4 regions of the Pseudomonas abietaniphila genome follow, and region 1 is predicted to be linked to each of the others. Evidence: predicted binding sites of a transcription regulator. Region 1 holds the regulator's gene; each other region holds the start of a gene.
What was found. Region 1 encodes sigma-54, which starts transcription at its own class of promoters, with help from an activator protein. Its sites were predicted from a motif close to ANTGGCATNNANNTTGCTNT; they were not measured.
Positions count from the first base shown of each region.

Region 1 (7,610 bases):
CGGTACTGAATGATCTGATCGAGACCAGCATTGACGGCGAAAAAGGCTTTCACACTGCCGCTGAAGATATCAAGAACCCTGAAATCAAAGCGTACTTCCTTTCCCGCTCTTCTGAGTGCAAGTCCGCTGTTGCGGAGCTTCAGGCCGAAGTACGCGCGCTCGGCGGTGATCCGGATGACTCTTCCAGCGCAACCGGCGGCTTGCACCGCCTGTGGGTCGAGCTGAAAGCTGCCGTCACCGGCAAAAGCGATGAGGCCGTACTGAATGAAGTCGAGCGCGGCGAAGATCACGCGCTGAAAGCTTACAAAGAAGCGTCGCAGAAGGCGGTCGAAAAGAATCTGCCGGTCAACGTCACCAGCCTGATTCAGCGTCAGCTGACAGGTGTGCAGGCGAACCACGACAAAGTAAAAGCGCTGCGTGACTCCGTGCGTCGCGCTAGCTGATCCGTCAGCACTGCTAAAAAACGCCAGCTTGTCTGGCGTTTTTTTTGTCTGGTGGAATCGCCTGCTTCAGTGAGAAGCCGACGGTTCCTCTGCATTGCTTTCCACCCGATTGCGACCCCTGCTTTTGGCGTGGTAAAGCGCCTGATCCGCTTCACTGAAAAGCCTGGCCTGTTGATCCCCGGCTTCTGGCCGTGCGGACGCGGCGCCAATACTGACGGTAATGGGATGCCCATCTTCACTCAGCGGCGGTAATGCTTCGATCGCCTGCCTGATCTGCTCCGCAAGCAGCCTGGCGCCCGTCAAATCGGTTTCGGGCAGCACCACCAGAAATTCTTCACCGCCATAACGGGCCGCGACGTCGCCGGGACGGCGGATGCTGGCCTCCAGGGTTTTCGCAACATTGCGCAGTGCAATGTCACCACCGTGATGGCCGTGTCGATCATTGAATGCCTTGAAATGGTCGACGTCGATCATGAGTACCGAGATCGGCCTTTCCGACCGAATGCTGCGCGCCCATTCCTGTTTGAAGATCGCATCCAGTCGACGCCGATTGGCCAGCCCGGTCAACCCGTCGGTGGCCGCCAACTCGGCCAGCTCCCGTTCGGCAAGATGTCTTAAACGCAGCTGTTTGCTCAGCAGCCAGGACAGCCACAGAATGCCCAGGCACAGCAGGCCGGTTGCCCCCATCACGAGCAGCGCATTGTGTCTCCAGAGTGCGTACACCTCATCCTGCGACTGCGCGATGACGACGATCAAGGGTAGGTCGCCCACTCTAGAAAACGTGTACATCCGCCGTTGGCCGTCCAGGTCCGAGATGGCGGTAAAGCTGCCATTGACCTCTTTCAAAATGCGCTGAAAGTTAGCGCGCTGGCTGAAGTCCTGACCGATGTACGTGCGCACGGTCTGCTCGGGTTCTCGTGCGAGCATGATGCCGTCTGCAGTGACCAGGTTGATGGTTCCTTTCTGCCCGACATCCAGCCCTCTAAACAACCGGTGGAAGTAAGCCAATCGCATTGAGGCCGCCACGATGCCGACAAAGCGGCCATCGGGGGAGGGGATGCGCCGGCTGAAACTGATGCGCCAGTCCTTGAAACCCCAGCGCGCTTTAAAGGGGCCGTCCACTCGCAGTGCAAGGGACGGATCCTCTCGGTGCCTGGCGAAGCTGGCGAGGTCGGAAAAATTATCCTTACGGGGTATCACCGACACCGAATCGGCAACGATCGCCCCTGTTTCATCCAGAACGACCAGATCACCTTTGTACGGGGCTGCAGTGGAGCGATCAAACATCACCTGCTGGCGCAAAGCCGGAGAAATCGACAGCACTTCCGGTTGCTGCCACGTGGCGATCATGCCCAGCAGCGAGGTGTCGTACAGATCGGCATTGCGTTGCACATCGGCATCGATCAGCTGCACCACGTTATTGGCCGCGCGCACGGCGGACTCGGTCGCGGTGCTGTATTCGCGAATCAACAGTGACGTGACGATTGCCAGAATCGCCACCACTGCCAGCACGCTGCCGGGCAGCAGCATTCTTTCCGAGCGTGATCGGGCGAATTGGAGCGTCTGTGCGTAAGACAGTGTCATCAATCAGCTCTGTGGAGATACAACCGTTACTCCCGTCCGCTTGGCATGGTTGCAGTCAGGCGGATCCATGCACAGGGTTGATCATTTCGCGAAGGGCGTTTCAAGGCGATGAATTAAAGATCTATCACTGTGATTGATCAAGTCTCACCCTGCCATGCGAAGTGTAGGAATCTGAATCGATTGATGAGAGATCGAGAGAGGAAATTCGGCTGAATCAAAAGTGAAAAAGGGCGATCACTCGCCCTCGTCAAACCTGTTATTGATCAGTTCGATCAAGCCGTCCAGCGCGGCCTGTTCCTCGTCGCCTTCCGTCAGCAGGTGGATCTCGGTGCCTTTGCCGGCCGCCAGCATCATGACGGCCATGATGCTCTTGCCGTCAACCATGCTGTCGGGGCTACGACCGACCCTGATCTGGCAGGGGTATTTGCCGGCGACGCCAACGAACTTTGCTGCAGCACGGGCGTGCAGGCCCAGCTTGTTGATGATGGTGATCTGGTGAGCGGGCATCGCGATGGGGATCCTTTCAGCTTAGGTCGCGGTGGCGGACCTGAACATTCTTGAGCGACTGTTGCAGGGACTGACCCAGGCGTTCGGTCAGGTAGACGGAGCGGTGGTGTCCGCCGGTGCAGCCAATGGCAATTGTGACGTAGGCGCGGTTGCTGGCGGCGAACCGCGGTAACCACTTGGTCAGGTATGAAGAGATGTCCTGGAACATTTCTTCGACATCTGACTGCGCGGCCAGGTAGTCGGCTACCGGCTGGTCGAGCCCGGACTGCTCGCGCAGCTCAGGCTTCCAGTACGGGTTAGGCAGGCAGCGGACGTCGAACACCAGGTCCGCGTCCACGGGCATGCCGCGTTTGAAACCAAACGATTCAATCAGGAACGCAGTACCCGGTTCAGGCTTGTTGAGAAGCCGCAACTTGAGCGTATCGCGCAGCTGATAGAGATTCAGGTGAGTCGTGTCGATGGTCAGGTCGGCGAGGTCGATGATCGGCCCGAGCAGGGTTTTCTCGTCGCGGATAGCCTCGGCCAACGAGCGCGTAGCGTTGCTGAGCGGGTGACGACGACGGGTTTCGGAGAAACGCTTGAGCAGCGTGGACTCGTCGGCATCCAGGAACAGTACGTCGCACTGGATGTGCCGGTTGCGAACCTCTTCGAGCATTCGCGGAAAACGGGTCAGGTGGCTGGGCAGGTTGCGTGCGTCGATGGACACCGCCAGCAGCGGTTCGGCCAGCTCTGTGTTGATCAGTGCGCGCTCGGCCAGTTCGGGCAGCAGGCCCGCGGGCAAATTGTCGACGCAGTAGAAACCGCTGTCTTCCAGAACATCGAGGGCCGTGCTCTTGCCGGAGCCGGAGCGACCGCTGACGATGATCATGCGCATGGTCAGTGGCCGTTCTGTACGTGAAGCACGACGTTGTACAGCTCGTCGCTGCTTTTCGCGCTGCGCAGGCTTGCGCGCACGTCGGCGCGGTCGAGCATGCTGGCGATCTGGCGGAGCAATTCGAGGTGCGCATCGGTGGCGGCTTCAGGGACCAGCAACACGAACAGCAGGTCCACCGGAGCGCCGTCGATGGCATCGAAATCGACGGGCTTTTCCAGGTGAAGCACTGCGCTGACCGGCGACGTGCAGCCTTTGAGTCGGCAGTGGGGGATTGCGATTCCGTTACCGAAGCCGGTAGAACCCAGCTTCTCGCGGGCAATGAGGCTTTCGTAGACGGTTTGCCAGTCGAATTCGGGCACCTGCTGCCCGATCATTTTGGCAATCTCTTCGAGAACGGCTTTTTTGCTGCCGCCTGGCACGTTCACGAGTGAACGGCCAGGGGTCAGGATGTTTTCAAGTCGGATCATGGATGGGGAGTGTCAGCGAGCGGCCGCACCTTTGAGGATGCTTTGCTGCTTTTCCTTATGCTTGAGCAATTGTCTGTCTAGCTTGTCAGTGAGCAGGTCGATTGCCGCATACATGTCGTCATGCTCCGCATTGGCAACCACCTCTCCACCGTGGATATGCAGGGTGGCCTCGATCTTCTGTTTGAGTTTCTCGACGGCCATCGTCACCTGCACGTTGGTAATCTTGTCAAAGTGCCCTTCGAGCTTTTTCAGCTTCAGCTCGATGTACTCGCGCAGGGGCTTGGTCACTTCCAGTTGGTGTCCACTGATGTTGACTTGCATACAGCTTCTCCTTCGTTGCCAGTGCATTAAGAGGCAGGCTTGGGTGCCTGCCACTGGAACGCTGTGGCCTGTGACCCTTACATCAATCGCTTGCGTTCGCTGGAAGGCGCTATCCCTAGAGACTCGCGGTATTTGGCGACTGTGCGACGGGCCACTTGAATGCCTTGTGCCTCCAGTAAACCAGCGATCTTGCTGTCACTCAACGGCTTTTTCTGATTTTCCGCGGCAACCAGTTTTTTGATGATCGCGCGGATGGCGGTAGACGAGCATTCGCCGCCTTCAGAGGTGCTGACGTGACTGGAGAAGAAGTATTTCAGTTCGTAGATGCCGCGCGGTGTGTGCATGAACTTTTGCGTGGTCACGCGCGAGATCGTTGATTCGTGCATGCCGACTGCTTCGGCGATGTCATGCAAGACCAGCGGTTTCATCGCCTCGTCACCGTACTCGAGGAAGCCACGCTGATGCTCGACGATCTGGGTCGCGACCTTCATCAGGGTTTCATTACGGCTCTGCAGGCTTTTGATGAACCAGCGCGCTTCCTGCAACTGGTTGCGCATGAAGGTGTTGTCGGCGCTCGTGTCGGCGCGACGCACGAAGCCTGCGTACTGCGGATTGACGCGCAGACGCGGAACGGCTTCCTGATTGAGCTCGACCAGCCAGCGTTCGTTGTCCTTGCGCACGATCACATCGGGAACGACGTATTCCGCTTCCGTGGATTCGATCTGGGAGCCTGGACGCGGGTTCAGGCTTTGCACCAGTTCGATGACCTGACGCAGATCATCTTCCTTGAGCTTCATGCGGCGCATCAGTTGCGCGTAGTCACGGCTGCCCAACAGGTCGATGTAATCGCTGACCAGGCGCTGAGCTTCCGCGAGCCATTTGGTCTTGGCCGGCAACTGACGCAGCTGCAACAGCAGGCATTCGCTGAGGTTTCGCGCACCGATGCCGGCAGGTTCGAATTGCTGAATGCGGTGCAGAACGGCCTCGATTTCGTCCAGTTCGATATCGAGCTCTGGATCGAAAGCGTCCAGCAGCTCTTCGAGGGACTCGTCGAGGTAGCCTTGATTGTTGATGCAGTCGATGAGCGTGACGGCGATCAGGCGATCGGTGTCGGACATCGGCGCCAGGTTCAACTGCCAGAGCAGATGGCTTTGCAGGCTCTCACCGGCGGATGTGCGCGTGGTGAAGTCCCATTCGTCGTCATCGTTGCTGGGCAGGCTGCTGGCGCTGGTCTGGTAGACGTCTTCCCACGCGGTGTCCACAGGCAGTTCGTTGGGAATGCGCTCGCTCCATTCGCCGTCTTCCAGATTGTCGACGGTGGGCGCGGCTTCCTGATACGTCGGTTCCTGAACGTCCGGGTTGGGCTTTTGCTCGATGTTGTCGGCCATGGGGTCGACGTTATCGAAGTCGTCGCCTTCTTCCTGGCGCTCGAGCATGGGGTTGGACTCCAGTGCCTCCTGGATTTCCTGTTGGAGATCCAGCGTCGACAGTTGGAGTAAGCGGATGGCCTGTTGCAGCTGCGGTGTCATCGTCAGCTGCTGGCCCATTCTCAAGACTAGCGAAGGTTTCATGGCAGGGACTTAACACCTTATTCGCCGGCGCACATGCGCGCCATCCACTACTGGGGCGCCTGGGCGCCAACTTAAGCAAATTATATGCCTGAAACCGGAGTGTTTGCCTAGGGTGTGATGACAATTAAAACGAGGTTGGCGATGAGGCGCATGCTGCGTTCGCCGGCCAACCTCTTGTCATCGCCCGATTACAGGCGGAACTCGTGGCCGAGATACACTTCTTTGACCAACTGGTTGGCCAGGATGGTTTCAGCATCACCCTCTGCGATCAGTTGCCCGTCGTTGACGATGTAGGCCGTTTCGCAGATGTCGAGGGTCTCGCGGACGTTGTGGTCGGTGATCAGAACGCCGATACCCTTTGCCTTGAGATGGTAAATGATCTGCTTGATGTCACCCACGGAGATCGGGTCGACACCGGCAAAGGGTTCATCCAGCAGGATGAATTTCGGCGAGGTGGCCAGTGCGCGAGCGATCTCCACACGACGACGCTCACCACCCGACAGGCTCATGCCAAGGTTGTCGCGGATGTGCGTGATATGGAATTCCTGCAGCAGGCTCTCCAGCTCCTTGCGACGCCCGGCGCGATCAAGCTCCTTGCGCGTTTCAAGGATGGCCATGATGTTGTCTGACACCGACAGCTTGCGGAAGATCGAGGCTTCTTGCGGCAGATAGCCGATACCGGCACGAGCGCGGCCGTGCATCGGTTGATGGCTGACGTCCTGATCGTCGATCAGCACACGCCCCTGATCGGCCTGAACGAGGCCCACGATCATGTAGAAGCATGTGGTCTTGCCTGCACCGTTGGGCCCCAGGAGGCCGACGATCTGGCCGCTGTCGATGGACAGGCTGACGTCTCGCACGACCTGGCGGCTTTTGTAAGCCTTGGCCAGGTGTTGGGCTTTCAGCGTCGCCATTACTGGGCCTTCTGCTGGTCGGTTTTCTTTTTCGGCTGAATCACCATGTCGACGCGAGGGCGCGCTTCGGTGACTTTGCTGCCTGTGGCTCGGCCGGCACTCGCCAGTTTGCGGACGGTGTCGTAGACGATTTTCTCGCCCTGAGTCACGTTGCTGTCCTTGTCGATCACCTTGGCCTTGTCGATCAGCACAATGCGGTTTTGCGGCGCATGGTACTGGATAGTGACGCCCCAGCCCTGAACGGGTTTGGTGTCACCGGCCGTCTGCAACTGCTCGAAATAGGCCAGGTTGCCCACCGAGGTCACGACGTCGATGTCGCCCGCAGGCGTACGGGTCATGGTCACGGTGTTGCCGGTGACCTTCATCGAACCCTGGGTGATGATCACGTTACCGGTATAGGTGGCGATGCCTTGCTTGTCGTCCAGCTGGGCATCGTCGGCCTGAATGCGGATAGGCTGATCCTGATCGTTCGGCAGAGCCCAGGCGCTCACGCTTCCCAGTGCTGCGCCCAGACCGAGCAAAATAGGGAGGGTTTTAAGGAGCCTCATACTGTCCTCTTGCGTTCGATAGCAGGTGTATCCTGCTTTCTTTTAGATAGGCTTTCATACCCGTACCCGTGCTCACGCCGTTAAAGCCGTCGATTCTAACGGGTTGCGCGGTTTCCGCATATTGCTTCTGGGGGAAGACAGTCATGCGTGTGCTGGTGATGATGGTGGTTCGGTTCTTTTCGTCGGTGCGGTTGATGCGAACCTTGTCGATCAGCTCGACGTGATCCCCGCCCGGAGACACTTCGGCGCGCACGCTCTGGACATGCCACGGGAACTCCGAGCCACGAAACATCTGCAGGACCGGCGTTGTCATGAGGGTCACGTCGGTGGCCTTCAGGTGCTCGACCTTGTCAGCGGTCATATCGTATTGCATCGAACCAT
Region 1 is NZ_CP155619.1:2,015,791-2,023,400, reverse strand. It holds gene ABDX87_RS08940 (PA2169 family four-helix-bundle protein) at 1-443, shown strand, start outside; gene ABDX87_RS08935 (diguanylate cyclase) at 510-1,973, opposite strand; gene ABDX87_RS08930 (HPr family phosphocarrier protein) at 2,262-2,534, opposite strand; gene rapZ (RNase adapter RapZ) at 2,551-3,408, opposite strand; gene ptsN (PTS IIA-like nitrogen regulatory protein PtsN) at 3,411-3,875, opposite strand; gene hpf (ribosome hibernation-promoting factor, HPF/YfiA family) at 3,888-4,196, opposite strand; gene ABDX87_RS08910 (RNA polymerase factor sigma-54) at 4,274-5,767, opposite strand; gene lptB (LPS export ABC transporter ATP-binding protein) at 5,956-6,681, opposite strand; gene lptA (lipopolysaccharide transport periplasmic protein LptA) at 6,681-7,229, opposite strand; gene lptC (LPS export ABC transporter periplasmic protein LptC) at 7,216-7,610, opposite strand, start outside.

Region 2 (7,610 bases), 2.6 Mb from region 1:
GCATGCTGCTCACCGAAGAACAGCCAGTTGCGTCCGCGATCGGCACGCATGCGCCGCTCCTGCAGAAACGCCCTGAACGGTGCCACGCCAGTGCCGGGCCCGATCATGATCATCGGCACGTCACCCTCGACCGGTACGCGAAAGTGCTGGGTCGGTTGCAGGAAAATCGGCACCTCGCCGTCACCGGCACGGTCGGCGAGAAAGGTTGAGGACACGCCCTTGCGCTTGCCGTATCGCACGGCAGAAACCGTCAGATGAACCTCATCGGGATGTGCCTTTGCGCTGGATGCGATGGAGTACAACCGGGGCTGAAGCGGCTTGAGGTGGTCCAGCAACTCCTGCGCTGAACAGCTCAGCGGAAACTCCCGAATCACGTCCGCCAGTTGCCTTCCCCATAGCCAGTCCTTCAACTCGCTGTTGAACGGCTCGGTCAGCAAGGTTTTAAGCTCGCTACTGCCGCTGCGCTCGGCAATGAAACCCAGCGCTTCTGCCGTGGGTCTTGCGATTTCGAATTGCGAAGTCAGTGCCTGTGACAACGGCATTTCCCCCACCTTGCCGACACTCACGGGCTGGTCGCCCCGCAGGCCCGTCAACGCGAGCACTTCATCGATCAATGCCGGACAATTGCGTGGCCACACGCCCAGCGCATCGCCTGCCTCGTAAGCCAGACCCGAGTCGCCCAGCGTCAGCGCAAACTGCCGTGTGTCCTTGCTCGCGCCCTCGCCGTTCAAGCGTCGGTTGATCGACAGCCTGGCGTTATGAGGGTGCGCACGCGACGGTTGGCTGCTCGACGTTTGCGGGGTCATGTCGATGGGAGGAAGATCCAGCGCCTGTTGCAGCGCCATGAACCATCCATCGGCATGGTCCTGAAAATCGCCGTCACAATCGACACGAGGCATCAACGGCGAAGCCCCTAATGTCAGCAGTCGCTGATCGAGATTTTTGCCGTGCTGGCAGAAGCGGTCGTAGCTCGGATCCCCCAGCGCGAGCACGGCGTAACGCAGCGACTCCAGCCGCTCCTGGCGTTCGCTCAGCGACTGCCAGAACCGCTGACCGTTGTCGGGCGAGTCGCCGTCGCCAAAGGTGCTGCTGATCAACGCGAGATGGCTGACATCGCTCAGGCGTGCCACCGGAAATTGGTCCATCGCAGCGACCTGCACTGGGATGCCTGATGAGCGCAGGTGCGTGCCGAAGCGTTTGGCGAGTGCCTCTGCGTTGCCGGTTTGCGAGGCCCAGAGCAAAGTGAGCAGCGGCTCCCCTTCGGACTCTTCCAGCGTCTGCGCATCGGGCTGTGGCACATCAAGAAAACGATGGCCGATCAGCTCAACCTTGCGCAGCGCGACTGCGCAGAACTTGAATTCGGGCTGCTTCGAAACCGGATCGACGGCGTCACTGGTGACAGCGTTGATCGCCAGGTGCTCACCGTAGACATCGTTCCAGTGAAACGGCGCAAAGCAATTACCCGGTCTCACCCGGTCGGTCACCACGGCTGGCAGAACCGCCTGACCGCGCACCGACCGGATTTCCACGGCGTCCTTGTCGCGGATGCCCAACGCCGCTGCGTCGACCGGATGGATCTCGACGAAAGGACCGGGATTGAGCTTGTTGAGGGTCGGGACTTTTCCGGTCTTGGTCAGCGTGTGCCACTGGTGTTGCAGGCGACCGGTATTCAGCACCATCGGAAACGCATCGTTTGGCATCTCGGCCGGCGGCAGGTGTGGACGCGGCAGAAAAACCGCCTTGCCGTGGTCCGTCGCGAAAACGAGCCTCGGGCGCTCTGACGGTTCGCCACTTTTATCGAGATAGCGAATCGGGTGACGCGTGCCGGTGTCGTCAGGGCCGCAAGGCCATTGCAGCGACTGATCGCGAAGACGCCCATAGCTGGCACCACGAATGTCGTAACCGGTTTTCGGGTTCCAGGCCTGTTTGATTTCTTCGAACACGTCCTCGGCCGAGGCGTAGCTGAAGCTTTCGGCAAACCCCATTTCGCAGGCGACCCGGGCGATGATCTGCCAATCAGGCAACGCCTCACCCGGCGCATCGACCGCCTTTTGAGTCAGGGTCAGATTGCGCTCCGAGTTGATCATCACCCCTTCCGCTTCCGCCCACAGCGCACCGGGCAGGAGAATGTCCGCGTAGCGATTGGTTTCGGTGTCGAGAAACGCGTCCTGAGTGATCACCAATTCAGCCTTTTGCAGTGCCTGGATCACTGTCGAGCGATTGGCGACGCTTGCCACGGGGTTGGTGCAGATGATCCAGCAGGCCTTGATGTGCCCGTCACGCATCTGTTCGAACAGGTCGATGGTGCCACCCCCGAGTGTCTGATCCAGACTGCCGCGCGGAATCGACCACAGGTCTTCGATAAAACAGCGATCCGCCTCAACCAGTACCGACCGCTGACCCGGAAGGCCGGGGCCCATATAACCCATTTCCCGGCCGCCCATGGCATTCGGTTGACCGGTGAGCGAAAACGGGCCGCTACCAGGGCGACAAATCGCGCCGGTGGCCAGATGCAGGTTGCACAACGCGTTGGTGTTCCAGGTGCCGTGGGTGCTCTGGTTCAGCCCCATGGTCCAGCAACTCATCCACTCCGGCGCCAGACCGATCATCCGGGCAGCCTGACGAACGTCTGCCTCGGGTAGCCCGGTGATCTGCGCGACGTGAGCGGGCGTGTAATTGGCCAGGAACTCGGGCATCACGTCCCAGCCTTGGGTGAAGGCGTCGATGAAGTCGGTGTCGACATCGCCGTTTTCCAGCAACAGATAGAGCAGGCCGTTGAGCAACGCCAGATCGGTGCCGGGTTTGATGGGCAGGAAAAGGCTGGCCTTGTCCGCCGTGGCGCTGCGCCGAGGGTCCACGACGATCAGCTTTGCGCCCGCCTTGACCCGATCCATCATGCGCAGGAACAGGATCGGGTGACAGTCGGCCATATTGGCGCCGATGACAAAGAACAGGTCGGCCTTGTCGAAGTCGTCATAGGAACCCGGCGGACCGTCCGAACCCAGCGACAATTTATAACCGCTGCCAGCGCTCGCCATGCACAGCCGGGAGTTGGATTCGATGTTGTTCGTGCGCACGAAACCTTTGGCAAGCTTGTTGGCCAGGTACTGCGCTTCCAAGGACATCTGGCCCGAGACATAGAACGCGAGCGCATCGGGTCCGTCACGATCAAGAATGCCCCGCAGGCGGCTGGCCGTTTCCGTGATCGCGGCGTCGATATCACTGCGCACCGGGTCCTGACTACGCTGATGCCGCAGGTAGGCGGACGTCATCCGACCGGATTCGGCAATCGCCTGACCACAGGTAGTGCCCTTGGTGCACAGACGCCCGGAATTGGTCGGATGCGCCTTGTCTCCGCTGACCTTGATCACGCGGTTATTCTCGACCTGCATGACGATGCCGCAGCCGACACCGCAATAAGGACACACGCTTCGTACGCTGTTGCTCGCCATAACCCGTTTCCCGAACCCAAAAAAAGACGCCCTGTTCTCCTCCGTTGAAAAACGGGGAGCACACGGCGCCTTTGTCGTGAAGAGGGCAATCGGCGTTGACTGCCTATATAAAGGATGACTGCAAAGGACAGGCCAGCCTGATGGGAGGCCTTGAAGCGAGTGCGAGTGGCTGGCGGTGGCGTGTACAAAGGCGCTCTGGCTGGAAAGCAAGGCAGCGACCGACACTTGCATTTCGGCCTCGCAATGGGGCGAACCTCACGAAATCGCACCGTTTGCGTGCCATACGCTATCCCTTGTAGGAGCGTGGCCTGTCTCTGGGCCGCATCCGGACGATCTGCCGCGAAGTCAATCTGATTAACAGGGTGTATTGGGCTGACTGCGTCCACAGGCTTCACGACGGGTTCCCCGCCGATCGCGGGACAAGCCACGCTCCTACACTGATCGCACTGCGTCCACAACTGGCACACCCATTGCTTCATCCCTTTCAAGCCCAACCCGAATGCGCGGTGGGCAGCCCTGGTCGGTCAACGATGATCGTCCGCGCCACACGGCGATGGGCTCTACAGGTTGTGCCGACACTGTGGTCGAGTGACAACCCATAAAAGAACAGGCAAAGGCGCCTGGAACCGAACGGTTCCGGGCGCCTTTTTTTTGCTTTCAAAAAACCTGATTGGCCTTGGCCGGGACTCGATATGAACACCACAGCCCCACTTCACGATGTGCAAACACTGATCGTCGTTGGCAACGGGATGGTCGGTCACCACTGCGTCGAACAACTGATCGCCGCCGGTGCCCTCGAGCGCTATCGCATCCATGTGTTCGGCGAAGAAGGCCAGCGCGCCTATGACCGCGTCCACCTGTCCGAGTACTTCGGCGGGCGCGATGCCGAGTCACTGGCCCTCAGCGCTGCTTCTTTATATGAACACCCCGGCCTGACGCTGCACCTGGGCGTACCGGTGCTGGAGATCGACCGCGGCCGCCGCGAAGTCATCACCTCCAAAGGCTGCTTTGCCTACGACAAACTGGTGCTCGCGACCGGCTCTTATCCGTTCGTGCCGCCCATCGAAGGCGCCGAAGGCCATTCGCGTCTTGTGTACCGCACGCTGGACGATCTGGACACCATTCGCGCCGCTGCCACCCATGCCAAACGCGGTGTCGTGGTCGGCGGCGGTCTGCTCGGACTTGAAGCGGCCAATGCGTTGAAATCCCTGGGCCTCGAAGCCCATGTGGTGGAGTTCGCCCCGCGTCTGATGCCCGTGCAGCTGGACGACTTTGGCGGCGCAGCCCTCAAGGCCCGCATCGAAGCGCTGGGCGTCGGCGTGCATCTCTCTCGCGCCACTCAATCAATCAGCGCAGGCGAGGAATACCGCTACCGCATGAACTTCGCGGGCGAGGAGTTCCTTGAAACCGACCTGATCGTGTTCTCGGCCGGGATTCGGCCACAAGACGCCCTCGCCCGCCAGTGCGAGCTGGCGCTTGGTCCGCGCGGTGGAATCGCCATTGACGAACACTGCCGCACCAGCGACGCCGATATCTTTGCCATCGGCGAATGCGCAGCGTGGAACGGCAGCGTGTTCGGTCTGGTCGCTCCGGGGTATCAGATGGCGCGTAACGTCGCGGCACAGCTATGCGATCAGGACGCCGAGCCGTTCTTCGGCGCTGACATGTCAACCAAACTCAAGCTGCTCGGCGTCGATGTCGGGTCTATCGGCGATGCCCATGGCGCCCTGACCGGCGCGCGCAGCTATCGCTTTATCGACGAGGCCACAGCCACTTATCGACGTCTGGTGGTGTCTGCCGACGGCAAGCAGGTGCTGGGCGCGGTGCTGGTCGGAGACAACAGCTTTTACGACACGCTGCTGCAATACGCGCAGAACGGCATCAAGCTCCCGGCCGATCCGTCGAGCCTGATCCTGCCCCACAGCGAAGGCGCGCCAACCCTGGGCGCCGACGCGTTGCCCGCCACCGCGACCATCTGCTCCTGCCACAACGTCAGCAAAGGCGCGATCTGCTCGGCCATCGACAGCGGTTGTACCGACCTTGCCGGAATCAAGGCCTGCACCAAGGCGGCAACCGGTTGCGGCGGCTGCTCGGCCTTGCTCAAAAGCGTGTTCGAACACGAGCTGACCGCACGCGGGGTCGCTGTCGACAAGAGCCTGTGCGAGCACTTCGCCTTTACGCGTCAGGAGCTGTACGCCTTTGCTCGCGTCGAAAATATCGAGAGTTTCGAGGAGATGCTCGTCCGCCACGGCAAGGGGCACGTCGGTTGCGACATCTGCAAACCGGTTGTCGGCTCCATCCTTGCATCGTGCTGGAACAAGCCGATCATGGACCCTTCGCTGGTCCCCTTGCAGGACACCAACGACACTTTCATGGCGAATATGCAAAAGAACGGTACGTATTCGGTGGTGCCACGGATTCCGGCCGGTGAAATCACGCCGGATGGCCTGATCGCCATCGGCGCGGTGGCGAAGAAATACGACCTGTACACCAAAATCACGGGCGGTCAGCGCATCGACCTGTTTGGTGCGCAATTGCATGAGTTGCCGGACATCTGGGCCGAGTTGATCGCGGCCGGTTTCGAGACCGGGCATGCCTACGGCAAGTCGACGCGAACGGTGAAATCCTGCGTCGGCAGCACCTGGTGCCGGTATGGCGTGCAGGACAGCGTGCAAATGGCGCTGACCATCGAGGACCGTTACAAGGGCCTTCGCTCGCCGCACAAGCTGAAATTCGCAGTGTCCGGTTGCACCCGCGAATGCGCCGAAGCGCAGAGCAAGGACATCGGCGTCATCGCCACGGAGAACGGCTGGAACCTGTACGTCTGCGGCAACGGCGGCATGCGTCCACGCCATGCCGAGCTGTTCGCCACCGACCTGGACGACGAGACGCTGATTCGCTACATCGACCGTGTGCTGATGTTCTACATCCGCACCGCCGACAAGCTGCAGCGTACCTCTGTCTGGCGCGAATCGCTGGAAGGGGGCCTGGATTACCTGAAAGCCGTGGTCATCGACGACAGCCTTGGGCTGGCCGCCGAGCTGGAGGAGCAAATGCAACTGGTCGTGGACCGTTATGAATGCGAATGGGCCAACGCACTGAAGAGCCCCGAGAAACTGAAACGCTTCCGCACCTTCGTCAACGACAAGAGCGCCGACCCGGACATTCATTTCGTCAAGGAACGCAGCCAGCGCCGCCCGGCGCGGGCCAATGAACTCAACCTTATTCCTGTTGCGGAGATCGCACGATGAGCCAGGCCAATGCGCTGATGATGGACATGCCTCAAACCCACGCCTGGCGCGCCGTGTGCGCCCGTCAGGACCTGGTCCTCAATTCCGGCGTCGTGGCGCTGGTGGGCAATACCCAGGTGGCACTGTTCTACGTCGCCTCGATCAGCGGCACACCACAACTGTTCGCCGTGGAAAACCGTGATCCGGTGTCGGGAGTGAACGTGATCGGTCGTGGTTTGGTCGGCAGCCTGGCGGGCGATCTGGTGATCGCGTCGCCGCTGTATAAGCAGCATTATCGATTGGAAGACGGAACCTGCCTTGAGGATCCTGCCTTGAAGCTGCGCACATGGCCCGCGCGATTAGCGGGGGACGTGGTGGAGATTGATGTGGGTTGAAGCGCGGAGAGTTTTTCGGGCAGAACCGGGATCGGAAGCACATGCATTCACTGAGTCGCCCCCCCGGATCTGTAGGTGCCGTATGACGCAACATCTGCGCACGGCACGACGGAGAACGGTAGGAGCGTGGCTTGTCCCGCGATCTGGCGCGAAGCGGCAGCAGGACGGTTGAATGCGGTGTGTCAGGTGAAAAACAGGCCGTCAGATTTCACGGCTGCTGAGCAACCGATCGCAGGACAAGCCACGCTCCTACGGCCTATGGCCAGAATCAACAGCAGATTGCGTCGCCCATGCATCAAATCGCGGGCACAAAAAAAGCGACCCTAAGGTCGCTCTTTCTGTCGTTACGAGGAGTTCAAGGGCCTCGTAACTCAATATGGCGCAGCGGACGGGACTCGAACCCGCGACCCCCGGCGTGACAGGCCGGTATTCTAACCGACTGAACTACCGCTGCGCGTAACACTTGAAACGAATGGTGGGTGATGACGGGATCGAACCGCCGACATTCTGCTTGTAAGGCAGACGCTCTCCCA
Region 2 is NZ_CP155619.1:4,634,721-4,642,330, reverse strand. It holds gene ABDX87_RS20610 (bifunctional nitrate reductase/sulfite reductase flavoprotein subunit alpha) at 1-3,452, opposite strand, end outside; gene nirB (nitrite reductase large subunit NirB) at 4,145-6,703, shown strand; gene nirD (nitrite reductase small subunit NirD) at 6,700-7,077, shown strand; tRNA gene ABDX87_RS20595 (tRNA-Asp) at 7,455-7,531, opposite strand; tRNA gene ABDX87_RS20590 (tRNA-Val) at 7,551-7,610, opposite strand, start outside.
Region 2: nirB (nitrite reductase large subunit NirB) is a predicted target of sigma-54. The motif match lies at 3,910-3,929, and genes of this name have one in related genera.

Region 3 (7,610 bases), 3.1 Mb from region 1:
CCGGACGCGGGATGACGGCGTCCGTCGGGCTGAGCAAACTGCCGCTGGCATCGCTGAGCGGGATCGAAATCGGACCGGCATTGGCCGCATCACTCGGCACCCAACCGCCATTGACCTTGATCGCCGGGCGCCAGTCACGCAATGCCAGTTCAGTGTTGGACGTCTTTTCAATCGCCGCCGAAGTGCCCGTCAGGGACAGCGCGCCGTTGAGCTGGGTGTGCAACCCCACCTCCAGCGGCGACCTGTTCGAAGGATCCAACGGGTTGATGCCGTCAATGAGGATGTAAGAGGTCCAGGTGTTGTCGTCGAGTTTGACGAAGTATTGCTTGAGCTCATGATCCTGCGGTGGCACCGCGGCTTTTGCTGGCGTAACGACGATGCTGTTCCCCGCAGCATCGACACCCAGCACCTCCTTCACCTCCGGCACGCCCGCATCCTGAATCGTGCGGCTGACCATGCGGGTATACGTGCGCGCATCATCGGGATTGAAACGCGGGACAGCCGCCAGCGAAGCCGTCGCGGCGTCAAGGTTCACGGTCTGCTCCATCTTGCTCGTGGCCTGGGGTGCAAGGTTGGCGGTGTCGATTTTCAGGTCACTGCGCACCCCGCTGATGAGTTCGCCTTCGGTGTTGACGCCGTACCCTTGCAACCGACTGCCCTGGGCATCGACCACGAAGTTTTCCTTGTCCATGTGAAAGGCCCCCGAGCGCGTGTAGCTCAATGCGCCGCCGTCGCTCATCACGAAAAAGCCTTGACCCTGGATCTGCATGTCGAGCACACGCCCCTGGCTGGAAATCGCCCCGCCCTGCGCGAAGTTTTGTGACACGTTCGCTACGCGTACACCATCGCCCGAAGCGTAACGGCTGCCACCGAGCGCCGCCGATGAATAGAGTGCGGCGAATTCCGCCCGCGAAGACTTGAAACCTGAGGTATGGACGTTGGCAATGTTATTGCCGGCAACTTCCATTCGTTTATGCGCCGCGTGCAGACCGGCCACTGCGATGTTGAATGACATGAACTCTCCCTGAGCCGTTAAGCACGGCACGTCCGTCAATGCATGGGTTTCGCAGGCAAACGAATGCGATCGAAAGCGACCTCTCAATGGCATTTATTTGTCAGCGAATTCGAGTCTCGCATTAACGGAAGTAGGAAATTTCCAGGAAGAGAGTGGGATGACTCTTGATGTTTTTTGTACCGGAGTTGGCGGCGGTGCGGCTGTGATTCGGACGAAGATTCCCTGTGGGAGTCAGCTCGCTGACGAATGCCATGAGTCATTCAACAACGATGTATCTGATCTGCCGAATTCGTCAGCGAGCTGACTACCACAGGTCTGAAGTGGGCTCAGGACTGGTGAGCCAGCAGTGAATGCGTAGTTAACAAGCACGAGCAAAGCGAGCTCCGCTTTTGATCCTCATACCGAGGAAGCTCAAACACCACAAAACGCGACTTGGGTGCAGGCAAAACCATCTTACAAGGGTACGACGACAAAGGAGTCGCCAAACCAGGAGCAAGCACCCTCGAAACACCATAAAAAAAGCCCCTCCGAAGAGGGGCTTGATCAAACGCTATCAACCGTTATCAGGTCATCTGAATCGTGGTCTGCATGATGGTGCTTTCAGTCGAAATGGTCTTCGCATTCGCCTGATAGTTACTTTGTGCCTTGATCAGTTCGACCAGCTCGGTGGTCAGGTCAACGTTGGATTCTTCCAGCGCCGAACCGGTAATGTTGCCCAACGTACCGGACTCCGGCGCGCCGGTCACCGGGATGCCCGACGCATAGGTTTCACGCCACATGGTACCGCCCGCCGGGGACAGGCCCTGGACGTTGGCGAAGGTGGTCAGCGCCACCTGGCCGATGGTCCGAGACTGGCCGTTGGTGTAGGTGGCGAACAGGTTACCGCTGGCATCGACGTTCATCGCGCTGATCTGGCCGGTGTAGTTACCGTCTTGAGTCTTCGCGATCGCACCGCCCACCGCATTGGTTTGCGTGGTCGCCAGCATGTCCAGCTTCATGCCGCCCGCTGCCGCCGCTGCACCGTTCGCCGCCCAGGTCGTGGTCGAACCGACGGTCTTGCTCTGGCCCGGAACCCAGTTGGCGACCGTGAAGGTGCCGTCAGTGTTCACCACCATGTTGGCCGTCGACGTCGGCGCTGGCGTGGTCACCATGTTGCCGGCCGAGTCGAACGTCAGGTTGGTCACATCTGGCGTGGTTTTAGTCGGGTCATTGATGCTGCGACCGTCCACCAGGGTGTACATGTCCCAGGTATTGAGTCCCGTCTTCCGGAAGTACTGATCCAGTGAGTGCTCGTTACCCTGGCTGTCGTAGATTTTGGTGCTGTAGGTCAGGTCGTAGGTTTCGACCTTCGCCGGATCGAACGCGGCAGCGGTGTTGATTTCCTTGGACGAATCCAGGTTGGAGCTGATGGTAATGGTGCTCGTCGCCTTCGGCGGCATGTTCGAGGTGTCGACCTTGAGGTTGGTCAGGACGCCCGTCTTCACGTTGCCGTTGGCATCAACGCCGTAACCCTGCAGGTTATTGCCGTTGGTGTCGATGACGTTGCCGGCGGTGTCGGTATGGAAGTTACCGGCACGGGTGTACAGCTTCTCGCCATTGTTGCTGACCATGAAGAAGCCGTTGCCGTTGATCGCCAGGTCCAGATCGCGGCCGGTACCGGTGGTCAATGCACCCTGGGTGAAGTTCTGGGTCACGGCTGCGGTGGTCACGCCGCTGCCGACGTTGGTGCCGCCCGACGTGCCACGAATGGACTGTGCGTACTGGTCGGCGAATTCCGCGCGGGAAGACTTGAAGCCGACGGTCGCGACGTTGGCAATGTTGTTGCCGGTGACGTCGAGACTTTTATTTGCTGCGTAGAGCCCACTCAGACCGATATTGAAAGACATGTATCACTCCTGCGCCGTCGAGTCGGCTCTAGATTCCGATTTGTTGAACTTTGGACAAGGCAATGTTTTCGCCGTTGGCCAGGTTGAGCGTCATGGCACTGCCTGCCGAGCCCATGGTGACGCTCGTCACTGTCGCTGGGAGGTAGGTCGTGAGGCCGGTCTTCGTGCCGTCCAGGCTGCCCGAGGCTTTGAAGCTGTAGTTGCCGGTCGCCAGCGTCTGCCCCGCGTCGTCTTTGCCGTCCCAGGTAAAGCTGGCCTTGCCGGCCTTCTGCTCACCGAGATCGATCGTGCGCACGATGTTGCCTTTGCTGTCGTAGACATCGACGCTGGTCACGGTGCTGGTAGAAGGCAGAACGACTTGGCCGGTCATGCCTTTGGTGGTGTCCACATTGGTCGAGCCGCTGTCGACGATCACCGAGCGACCCACCAGCGACGATGCTTGCAGCGCTTGCGAGGACTGGTACATGCCGCCGATCGCATCAACCGACGTGCTCAGGTTCTGCATGGTTTCCAGGCTGCTGAACTGCGCCAGCTGCGCCACGAACTCGCTGTTGTCCTGTGGATCGAGCGGGTTCTGGTTCTGCATCTGGGTGACCAGCAGTTGCAGGAACGAATCCTTGCCCAGCGTGCTGGCGCCCGTGGTGGAATCGCCGGTCTTGCCGGAGGTCACCTGCTGCAACGACTTAAGGTAGTCGCTGCTGGTAGTGTCGTTAGTCACGCTCATTGCATACGCCCCTTATCACTGACCCAGGGTCAGGACCTTCTGCATCATTGTTTTGGCGGTGTTCATGACTTCCGCGTTGGTCTGGAACGAACGACTGGCCGAAATCATGTCCGCCATCTCGTTGACGACGTTGACGTTCGGGTAATAGACGTAACCGTTCTTGTCGGCTGCCGGGTGGTTTGGCTCGTAACGTGCTTCCAGGTTGGAAGCGTCTTCGACGATGCCGGAAACCTGCACGCCGGTGCCGGCCTGCCCCTGATCTTCGAACAGCGATGCGCTGCCGCCGGACTCCTGGCCCTGAAACACGGTAGCGAACACCGGGTGACGGGCGCGGTAGGTCTTGTCCAGACTGGACGAGACGGTCTCGGCGTTGGCGATGTTACTGGCGACGGTGTTCAGGCGAGTGTTCTGCGCACTCATGCCACTACCGGCGATATTGAAAACACTGGATAGAGACATGAATTACTCTCCGCGCAGGGCTGCTACCAGCCCTTTGAACTTACTGTTGAGCAAAGTGAAACTGGCCTGGAAGCCAATGGCGTTCTCGGCGTAGTTGGCGTTCTCGACCTGAGAGTCGACGGTGTTCTGGTCCAGCGAAGGCTGCGACGGCGTGCGGTACAGCAAGCTGGCGTCGCCATCGGTCAGGCCTTGCGCTTCGATATGACGGTTGTTGGTCATGTTGAGGGCGAAGGTGCCGTTGTTGGCCTTGTCGCTTTCGGCGGCCAACACCTTGGAAAAGTCCAGGTCGCGCGCCTTGTAGTTAGGCGTGTCGGCGTTGGTGATGTTGTTGGCCAGCACTTCGGCACGTTGGGCGCGGAAGTTCAGCGCCTTTTCGTGAATGCCCAGTGCTTTGTCGAAGCTGATGCTCATGTCGGGAAACCTTTACCGGTTGACCAGATGTTCGTGACATAGAGATAGCAAGCGGCGTGCCACTTTTGGAAAGGCCCGTATTCCGGGGGTTTCGGAGGCGATCGGCAAGGGTGATGCCAGAAAAGCGGCAAGCGATTTCCGCTGGTGGGGAGGCAAGCGGCAAGGTGGGTGCCGTTTTTTTGCCGCTATAGCGGTGGTGCTTTGATTGGCGGCGTTTAGAACTTTTGCACATCCGACGTTTGTGTTGGCGCTGACTAAGTGGTTCGTCCTAACGTCCGAACTGTTCCGCCTTCGGCGGGTTACTTGAAAACCGGAATGCCGGACTATCCCAAGTAACCAAGGGTCTCGCTCCCGGTTTGGCCTGCACCCAAGTCGCGTTTTGTGGCGTTTGGACCATCGCGCATGAAGAGCAAGATCAAAACCAGAGCAAGGGGAGAATCACCGCTCTGCTTTTGATTCTGCCGAAGGCGTAGGAGCGTGGCTTGTCCCGCGATCTGCCGGGAACCGGCAGCAAATCCGATACATGCGGTGTATCAGGTACAGCCGAGTCGCCAGATTTTGCTACCGCTGCGCGGTAGATCGCGGGCAAGCGCGCTCCTACAGAGGCCCCGTCAACTTGATGTCTTTGGTCATGTTTCTGCTGTTGCTGTTGATTTTGCTCTTCGACCTCAATGGCCCAAACACCACAAAACGCGACTTGGGTGCAGGCTGAACGCAGGCGGCGTGGAGTGGGCCGAGCGGCATGGATGCCGCGAGAGCGCTGCCAGGACATGGATGTCCGTTCAGCGCGGGCCCACGGACCGTCGCCGGAGTGAAGCAACCCGACACAGTCGGGCCCAACCAGGAGCAAGGCCTTTTTGGTTACTTTTTTGTGGTCCGACATCTCGGCTCTTGAAAAAAGTGACCCGTTGTAAGAGCGGAACCGTAGTCAGCGTCACCCTCAATAACGGATATACACACAAAAACCAGCACCCACAAAAACCCAAAACAACTCAAACCCCGACCATAAAAAAACCCCGCCAAAGCGGGGCTCTCGACAAACCGAATACAGACTCACTTGGCCTGATAAATAATCCCGGGGCTGCACTGAACCATCTGGTAATGATCCGGCAGACCATTCAACGCCTCCGAAGCCCCCAGAAACAAATACCCGCCTGGTTTCAACGTCGAATGAATCCGCAGCAGAATGTCCTTCTTCACCTCAGCCGAAAAATAGATCAGCACGTTGCGACAGAACACGATATCGAACTTGCCCAACGCCGCATAACTGTCCAGCAGGTTGAACGAACGAAACTCCACACGACTCTTGATAGGCGCCTTCACCGTCCAGCGCCCCGGCGTTTTCTGGTCGAAATAACGCTGCAGCCGATCCGGCGACAAACCACGCCCGATCGCCAGACTGTCGTATTCACCCGTCTTGCAGTTATTCAACATGCTGCCCGACAGGTCCGTCGCCACGATCTGCGCGCCGGCCTTCAAATGGCCCGGGTTGCTGCGCTCGAACTCGTCGATCGACATCGACAGCGAATACGGCTCCTGCCCCGACGAACACGCCGCCGACCAGATACGAGGACGCAAGCCGGGGCTTGCCTTCAACTGCTCCGGCAAGACCTTGTTCTTGAGCACCTCGAACGGGTAGGTGTCGCGAAACCACAGGGTTTCGTTGGTGGTCATCGCGTCCACCACCTGCTCGCGCAACCCGCTGCGCGGCTGGCTCTGGATGCGCTGAATCAGCTCCCCAAGGGACTTGATGCTCTGCTGCTCCATCAGCTTGTTCAGGCGACTGGAGACCAGATACTGTTTGTTTTCACCCAGCAAAATGCCACAGGCTTTTTCCAGGAAGACCCGGAACTGTTCAAAATCCAAATTACCTGTAGACATGCCGCCTCTCAAATCATGTGAACAGCTGAGCAAGTGCTTGCTCAGCTGATATCTGCCGCCTTGATACGATCTACCACTCTAGCCGCTAGATCGTCCGGCCGAAACTTGGCCAGAAAATCATCGGCACCTACTTTCTTCACCATCGCCTGGTTGAACACCCCGGACAGCGACGTGTGCAAGATGATGTGCAGCTTCTGCATGCGCGGATCGTTACGGATCTCTGCTGTCAGGGTGTAGCCGTCCATCTCCGGCATTTCAATGTCGGAGATCATCATCAAGAACTCTTCTTCCGGTTTTTTGCCCTCGTCCACCAGTTTGCGCAGGAATTCGAGTGCCTGACGACCGTCATTCAACGCCGTGACCTCGACGCCCACCGTTTGCAGGCAACGCGTCACCTGCTTGCGTGCCACCGATGAGTCATCGACCGTCAGTACCCGCAGCGACAATGCCTTGTGCGCGACCTCTTCAGTGACCACACCTACGGAAATGTTTTCCGACACCGGCGCCACTTCGGCGAGGATTTTCTCCACGTCGATGATTTCCACCAACTGGTTGTCGATCCGCGTCACCGCCGTCAGGTAGTGATCGCGACCGGTTCCCTTGGGTGGCGGATGAATGTCTTCCCAGTTCATGTTCACGATGCGCTCGACCGAATGCACCAGGAAACCCTGAATCTTGGTGTTGTATTCCGTGATGATCACGAACGCGTTGTCGATGCTACCCAGCTTCGCCGAGCCGGTGGCCATCGCCAGATCGAGGATCGGTATCGTACCGCCACGAATATTTGCCACTCCGCGCACAATCGGACTGGATTTGGGCATGTGGGTAAGTTTTGGGCACTGAAGCACCTCTTTTACCTTGAACACGTTGATCCCATACAACTGCTTGCCGTCCAGACGGAACAGCAGCAGTTCAAGGCGGTTCTGCCCTACCAGTTGAGTGCGCTGGTTCACTGAATCCAAAACACCAGCCATGCCCCACTCCTTCCCAAAGCGACCAATTGCGCGCTGCCAGATGGCAAACGGCACGGGCCTTGCTATTTACCCGTCATGAACACACAAACGACAGTATCTCGACGCCCGACATCCGCAACCCGCCATTTCTTGTGCGTGTTGGCTGCAGTGTGCCTGATGGGCACCGCCGGCCTGAGTCGAGCGGACAACGTGACCCTGCCTGAACAACTTATCGGCGTCACCCAGGGCTTTCTTGAATTCACAGTGGAAGACTATCTGGC
Region 3 is NZ_CP155619.1:5,092,706-5,100,315, reverse strand. It holds gene ABDX87_RS22470 (flagellar hook protein FlgE) at 1-1,015, opposite strand, end outside; gene flgE (flagellar hook protein FlgE) at 1,579-2,901, opposite strand; gene flgD (flagellar hook assembly protein FlgD) at 2,930-3,625, opposite strand; gene flgC (flagellar basal body rod protein FlgC) at 3,641-4,084, opposite strand; gene flgB (flagellar basal body rod protein FlgB) at 4,088-4,495, opposite strand; gene cheR (protein-glutamate O-methyltransferase CheR) at 5,549-6,376, opposite strand; gene ABDX87_RS22440 (chemotaxis protein CheV) at 6,418-7,350, opposite strand; gene flgA (flagellar basal body P-ring formation chaperone FlgA) at 7,426-7,610, shown strand, end outside.
Region 3: flgB (flagellar basal body rod protein FlgB) is a predicted target of sigma-54. The motif match lies at 4,540-4,559, and genes of this name have one in related genera.

Region 4 (7,610 bases), 1.2 Mb from region 1:
TCCAGCCGCCGACACCGTAATGCGCGTAACCCAGCGTGCGCGCTTCGCCGATGCTGGCAATCTTTTCGCCCACGGCGCCCGGTGCTGCGTTGAAGCCGTAGGTGAAGATGAACGCCATCATGAACGCAACGGTCAGCGCGCCGGCAAAGTTACCGGCGAAGACCAGCCCCCAGTTTTGCAGGACCCGGCTCGGCGTGACGCCGGGGCGCTTGTCCAGCAGCGCCAGCGGCGTCAGCACGAACACACCCGTGAGCAGGTCGAAGCCCATCAGATAGAGCATCGAGAACCCCACCGGAAACAGCACGGCGCCCAGCAGCGCCGAGCCGGTCTGCACCGCGATGGTGACCGCGAACACGGCGGCGAGGGCGAGGATCGCACCCGCCATGTAGGCGCGGATCAGCGTATCCCGGGTCGACATGTGAATCTTGGACTCGCCGGCATCGACCATCTTGGTGACAAATTCAAACGGAAGCAGATAGGACATGGGGTGACCTCGGGGCGAGCGTTAAGGGCGACGGGATGAGTGAAGGCGGCGTAGCGATTACCAGGATCGATACGGCAGGAATTTGCCGTTCAGGGTTACCAGCACGCGGTCGCCCTTGGGGTCTTCGATCTTGTCGACGTGCATGGAGAAGTCGATGGCGCTCATGATGCCGTCGCCGAACTTTTCCTGGATCACGTCCTTGAGGGTCGGCCCGTACACGCCAACCAGTTCGTACAAGCGGTAGATCAGCGGGTCCTGCGGGATGGCCTGATCCCATGCCTTGGTCGGGAATACGGTCATGGCGGCAGCCACTTCTTCCCCTTGTTCGCCGACCAGACCCAGCGTTTTGCAGATGCGTGCCGCCACATCCGCTGGCGCGCTGTTCATGCCATAGCACACTGAGGCGACCCAGACCGGCGCTTTCTCCGCAGCGTCGGCGAGGCTGTCCCAGCTCAGGTTCAGGCGGGCCTTGGCGGCCATGAGGGTGTGGTGCATTTCGGCTTTGTTCATCGTCGGTGCTTCTCTCGTCAGGGGAGTGATCGTATGTACGTTTCTCTATAGCGATAGCGAGAGTCGTGCCAGCACCGCATAAATCAATAACCTATTGAAAGTTAATGGTTTTCTAATTTTTATAAACCGCATCCGGACTTACGATATTTCGTTATTCACGAAATATGGTGAAAAGAATAACGAAAGTTCATATTTTCCAGTCGGGCCTGTCCGAGGCCTTACCCCATGGAAATGACGACATGACCACCACCGGTTTCGACGATGAAGCAATTGATCGTGCCTCCCAGGCGATGCTGGTGGTCGATCCCCAGGCTGATGCGCTGCTGCAAGCGAACCGTGCCGCCTTGGCGATTCTGGGCTGTGCGGGGCACGATGACGTGGCGGTTCGCTTCAGCCACTTCCTCGGCGAAGGGCTGTCGCTGTGGGTCAGTTTCAGTGACGAGGTGCTGACCCAGGGCCAGGCGTGGTCGGACGATCTGGTGCTGGTTGACTTGAACCGGCGCCAGCACGCCGTGGAGGTGAGCGCCAGCGCGCTGGCCGATGGCAGGCGCATTCTGTTCATGGTGCAGCAGCGGGATCTGCTCGAGACGCGGCGCAACCGCTCCGAAGCGCGCCGTCAGCATCGTCTCGGACACGTCGGGTGGGAGCGGATTTCGCAGGTCTTCGAGCGCATCGAACGACAAAACCGGATGATCCTCGGCGCAGTCGGCGAGGGCATCTACGGGCTCGATGCGAAAGGCCAGACCACGTTCATCAATCCGGCGGCCGAGCGCATTCTCGGCTGGAGCGCCGCCGACATGGTCGGCCACGATGCGCACCAGTTGTTCCACCACAGCCACCGCGACGGCACGCGCTTTCCCGTGATGCAGTGCCCTATTCACGCCTCGTTCAGCGACGGTCAGGTGCATCGCGTCGACAACGAGGTGTTCTGGCACAAGAACGGCGACGCCATCGCGGTGGAGTACACCAGCACGCCGATCTTCGAGATGGGGCGACTGGTGGGCGCCGTGGTGTTGTTCCGCGACATTCGCGAGCGCCAGCGCGCCGAGCAGCGACTGCGTGAGGCGTTGAACGAAGTCGAGCAGCTCAAACAGCGTCTGGAGGTGGAAAACCAGTACCTGCAGGAAGAGATCAAGGCCGAACGTAATCACCATGAAATCGTCGGCGAGAGCCCGGCGGTGCTGCACCTGATTCGCCAGATCGAGCTGGTGGCACCGACCGATGCGAACGTGCTGATCAACGGCGAATCAGGCACCGGCAAAGAGCTGATCGCGCGGGCCATCCATGCCAGCAGCCGTCGCTGTGATCGGCCGCTGATTCGCGTCAACTGCGCGGCCATCCCGAGGGACCTGTTCGAGAGCGAGTTTTTTGGTCACGTCAAAGGCGCGTTCACCGGCGCTGTCAACGCCAGGATGGGGCGCTTCGAGCTTGCCGACGGCGGCACGCTGTTTCTTGATGAAGTCGGCGAGATCCCGCTGGAGCTGCAAAGCAAATTGCTGAGGGTGCTTCAGGATCAGCAGTTCGAACGCGTCGGCGATAACGTGACCCGCGTGGTGGACGTGCGGGTCATCGCCGCGACCAATCGTGATTTGCGCGCGATGATCGGGGAGGGAGGTTTCCGTGAGGATCTGTATTTTCGCTTGAACGTGTTCCCGGTGCGTTCGGTACCGCTTCGTGAACGCATAGAGGATATCCCTCTGCTCGCCAGCCACTTCCTGCGGCGCGCGTCGAAGGCGTTCAACAAGACCGGGGTACGCTTGCCGCTGGCCCAGGTCGAACTGCTCAAACGCTACGCGTGGCCCGGTAACATTCGAGAACTGGAAAACGTGATCGAACGGCAGATGATCGTGTCGCAGGACGGGCGCCTGCGGTTCGACGACCTGGTGGTGGCCGGGGCACGGGTTCAAGCGCCCGTGGCCTTGCAGTCCCCGGACACCGGCGAACCCGTGCCCGACGAGATCCTGCAGTTGAAGTTAAGGGCGAACGCGGTGGCGATGCTCAAACGCACGGCGGGCAAGGTCTCCGGCGATGGCGGTGCGGCGCAATTACTGGGGGTCAAGCCGACGACCCTCGCGTCACGGCTGCGCAAATGGGGCATCGATCCGCGTGACTACAAACCGAAACGCTGAGGTTTTTCGTGCTCGTCCGCCCGATTGTGGCGCGGCTTGTGGCGTGGACTGTGCGTTGCGAGTGATCGCACGGGTTCAGGTGCGGTCAGCGGGGGACGCCTGCGCCGTGATATTCTTGCCGCCTTGCCAACCCTCTCAGTGGAACCCCCGTGAAATTCATTCACCAGCGCGAACACCTCAACGAAGACGACATTGTGGTGATCCAGGCCTCTGGCACCTGCAACATTCGTCTGATGAGCGACGCCAATTTTCGCAGTTTCAAGAACGGTGGACGTCATACCTATCATGGCGGCGCGTTTGATACGTTTCCGGCGAAAATCGTGGTGCCAAGCAGCGGCTTCTGGAACATCACGATCGATACCGTGACCAAACGGGCAATCAGCGTGACCCGCAAGCCTGACGTCAAACACTCGATCAAGATCGTTCGCCGGTCGAGCTCGTCCTTGCGCTGAACGCCTGGACGCATCGCTATCCATCGTCGGCGTCGATAGTCAGCATCACGTCTTTCAAGTTCAGTTCTGGGCCCGGAACTGGACAATGGCCTGTATTGAAGAGCCTGCCAGCGCGGCAGCATTTTTTACAGGAGATCGCCGATGCGTCGTTTGTTTTTTTCCGCCGTCTTGATGTCCGGCTCGCTGTTGGCGGGCTGTGCGTCCGCGCCCAATGAGCCGACGCTGACCCTGGTCACCCAGAAATCCCCCGAGCAGTTCACCGCCTGCGTGATGCCGAAACTGCAGGACAATGCGCTGAGTCCGAACCTGTCCCAGACTCAGCGGCATTACCGGATTGTCGTCTCCAGTTCCGTCGCCGCCGACAACGTAATCGAAGCCTACAAGGCATCGAACGGCGGTAAGGTGTTTGTGTATGAACGCAGTCTGATTAACTCCGGTTTTGGGCGGGCGGCGAAAGACTGCGTTTGAGACCTGTGCGGGCTTTTGTCATTTAACTGTCACGTAACTGTCTGTGACCTGCCACATCAAACGAAAACATTCGCTGGTATGATCGATGACTTTTTTCACGGGTCATCTGTCTCATGCGTCGCGCAGTATTCAATCAAAAGGGAGGGGTGGGCAAATCCAGCATCGCCTGTAATCTGGCCGCCGTTAGCGCGGCCGAAGGGTATCGGACGCTGTTGATCGACCTCGATGCACAAGCCAACTCCACCCATTACCTGACCGGTCTCACGGGCGATGACATGCCCGTCGGCATCGCCGATTTTTTCAAGCAGACCCTGTCGTCGTCCTCTTCGGGCAAGAAGAACCGGGCCGAGATCAGCGAGACACGCTACGACAATCTGTTCCTGATCGCCGCCAGCGCGGAGCTCTCCGATCTGCAGCCCAAGCTTGAATCCAAATTCAAGATCAACAAGCTGCGTCGTTTGCTGGTCGAGCTTTCTGAGGATTTCGAGCGGATCTACATCGACACGCCGCCCGCGCTGAATTTCTATTCCTACAGCGCATTGATTGCCGCCGAACGGGTGCTGATTCCGTTCGATTGCGACAGCTTTTCCCGCCAGGCGCTGTACAGCGTCATTGCGCAAGTCGCCGAGTTGCAGGCCGATCACAATGAATCACTGACCGTGGAAGGCATTGTGGTCAATCAGTTTGTCAGCCGCGCGAGCCTGCATCAGAACCTGATCGACGAATTGATCGCCGAAGGCCTGCCGGTGCTGTCGACCTACCTGAACAGTTCAGTGAAGATGCGCGAGTCCCACGAGGCGTCGGTGCCGCTGATTCATCTCGACGCACGGCACAAATTGACGTTGCAGTTCGTGTCGTTGTTGACGGAACTGGAGCGGGCGGCCTGACCCTCGGCACTCGAAGTCATTTGGCGCTCACCGGTTCTTTGGTTAGTCTGCCAGCATCTTCGTGTCGAACTTCAACGGGACCTGCCTCGGGTGATCAAGCCTATAACGCTGCTACGCCGTCGTTTTGCCTCCATGCGCTGGCGCACCCGCGTCACGCTTTGGGTAGCCGCCACGCTGGCCGGGCTGCTCGTCGTAATGTTTGCCCGGCTTGCCGACCTGGCGCTAGCTCAATTCGCCCAACAAACCAGCGAGAGGCCCTGGCTGCCGTTCATCTACACGCCGTTGATCGGGATGCTGGTGGTGTGGCTCACCACCCGTTTCTTCATCGGCGCGCAGGGCAGCGGGATCCCGCAGGTGATCGCGGCGACGCGTCTTGTTCATCAGGGGAAACCGGTCAACACGCTGGTCTCACTGCGCATTGCCTTCGCCAAAATAAGCTTGGGGACGCTGGCGCTGACTGGCGGTTTTTCCGCAGGACGAGAAGGGCCATCGGTTCAGGTGGCAGCTTCGATCATGCATGTCTTCCACCGGTTTTTGCCGAACGCGCGAATCGTCCGGGCCGAGGACCTTATCCTCGCCGGTGGCGCCGCCGGCATTGCTGCCGCTTTCAACACGCCGCTGGCGGGCATCGCCTTTGCGGTGGAGGAGCTGGGGCGCAAGCTGGAAACCCGCACCAGCGGCGTGCTGCTCAGCACCATCATTCTGTCCGGCATGGTGGCGATCGCCCTGCAGGGCAATTACAACTATTTCGGCCACTTCGGCGTTCAGGACATTGGCATCGACATCGTGGTCCCCGCCTTGGCGATCGGCATCGGTTGCGGGCTGCTGGGCGGGCTGTTCAGCCGGATGCTGTTGTGGCCTCAACGGCACCGCCAGTTCATCGTCTGGGAATGGCGCCGTCTGCATCCGGTGTGGTTCGCCGGCGCGTGCGGGCTGATCGTCGCGGTACTGGGCTGGGTCAGCGGCGGGATGTCGTTCGGCAGTGGTTACGGGATCACCTCGCAAGTGATCGCCTCTGAAGTCGGCCTGCCGTGGCATGCGCCCATCACACGCTTCCTGGCGACGGTGGTGACGTATTTTTCAGGCATTCCCGGGGGTATCTTCGCCCCTTCGCTGGCGGTGGGCGCCGCCGTCGGCAGCAACGCCGCCGAGCTGTTTCATCTTGCGCTTCAACCGACCATTGCCTTGTGCATGGTCGGCTTTCTGGCGGCGGTCACCCAGTCGCCTATCACCTCAGCCATCATCGTGATGGAGATGATCGACAGTCACGGCATGGTGATCAGCCTCATGGCCGTTGCCTTGATTGCCAAGGCCGTGAGTTCGCGCATGGGGCCGGAGCTGTACCAGCAACTGGCACGCGGGTTTCTGCAGACGGCGCAAGCGGACACTGCATCGCGCAAGACCGAGGGGTAACACGGTCCGGCGATGCAGCCTGTCTTGGTCGGCTTAGACGCTGCCTTCGCTTTCCACCACCAGAATGCGCGCTACGCCCAGCGGGTGAGCGACGTGCGCAGTGCCGACCGACGCATAAAAGACATCCCCGGTTTCAAGGATCGTCGACTGTTCGACACCGTTGTCCCTGAAGTGCATTTCCACGCGGCCGTCCAGCACCGCAAAGACTTCCTGGCCGTCGTTCACGTGCCATTTGTAGGGTTGGTCGGTCCAGTGCAGCCGGGTGGTGATGCCGTTCATGTTGGCGATGTCGAGCGCCGCCCAGGCGCGCTCGCCGGTGAAGGATTTACTGCGGATGATCTTCACGGTTTTACCTTCTCTTCAGTCGAGCCGACGGCACAGGTAGGCCTGTGTCTGGTAGGGAAAGGCGATGGTCTCTTGCCCGCGCAGTGCAGGATGCGTGCTGATCAGCTCGCGCAATTGTTCGGTGACGATGGCTTTGTCGGCGGCGGGCAGGGCGGCGATGAAGCTCACCGACAGAAACCGGTTCATGATCACGGTCTCGGCGCTGCCCGTATGGGTATAGGGGAAGCAGGTCATCTCGGGCTGGGAAAATAATGCCCCGTTGAACGGGCGTCGCCAGTCGCCGGTGTGAAAGCGCGGGGTATCGCCTTCGTAGGGGGTGATGATGCGGGTGATTTCCGCGACCCAGTCCACTGATTCGTCTCGCACGTTCCAGATCAGCCCCAGACGACCGCCGGGTTTGAGTACCCGGTGTATTTCCGAAAGCGCCGCCTCGTGGGCGAACCAGTGAAAGGCTTGAGCGCACACTAGGACATCGGCTTCGCCGTCCACCAGCGGCATGGACTGCGCTGTGCCTTGCAAGATCCTCGTGTCGGCCAAGTGCGTGGAAAATTCCTGCCGCATGGCGTCGACCGGCTCGATAGCGATCAGGTGTTCGGACAGCGGTTTGATCAACCGCGTGAACTTGCCGGTTCCGGCGCCCAGATCAATGACCGTAGACGTGGGCGTGATGCCGAGGGTGTCGCGTAACCACGTGCTGATTTCATTCGGGTAATCCGGTCGGCCTTGCGTGTACGTGCCCGCCTGCGTTGAAAACCCCACCTGAGCTGCTTTGTGAACAACTGTCATCGTCAGCCTTCCTCTGCGTGGAAAATGGCCGGGGCATTATGCGCCAGATTCCAGCGGCCAGGCGCTCAATTTCAAGCCTTCATTTGTGCCGGATTCGTCCACAGTCTTTGTCCCGTCGATGGCTATTTGGGACCCG
Region 4 is NZ_CP155619.1:788,515-796,124, reverse strand. It holds gene ABDX87_RS03465 (formate/nitrite transporter family protein) at 1-484, opposite strand, end outside; gene cynS (cyanase) at 542-994, opposite strand; gene ABDX87_RS03455 (sigma 54-interacting transcriptional regulator) at 1,234-3,123, shown strand; gene ABDX87_RS03450 (DUF1883 domain-containing protein) at 3,273-3,575, shown strand; gene ABDX87_RS03445 (hypothetical protein) at 3,717-4,043, shown strand; gene ABDX87_RS03440 (ParA family protein) at 4,157-4,930, shown strand; gene ABDX87_RS03435 (chloride channel protein) at 5,021-6,343, shown strand; gene ABDX87_RS03430 (cupin domain-containing protein) at 6,377-6,688, opposite strand; gene ABDX87_RS03425 (class I SAM-dependent methyltransferase) at 6,704-7,474, opposite strand.
Region 4: ABDX87_RS03455 (sigma 54-interacting transcriptional regulator) is a predicted target of sigma-54. The motif match lies at 1,022-1,041, and genes of this name have one in related genera.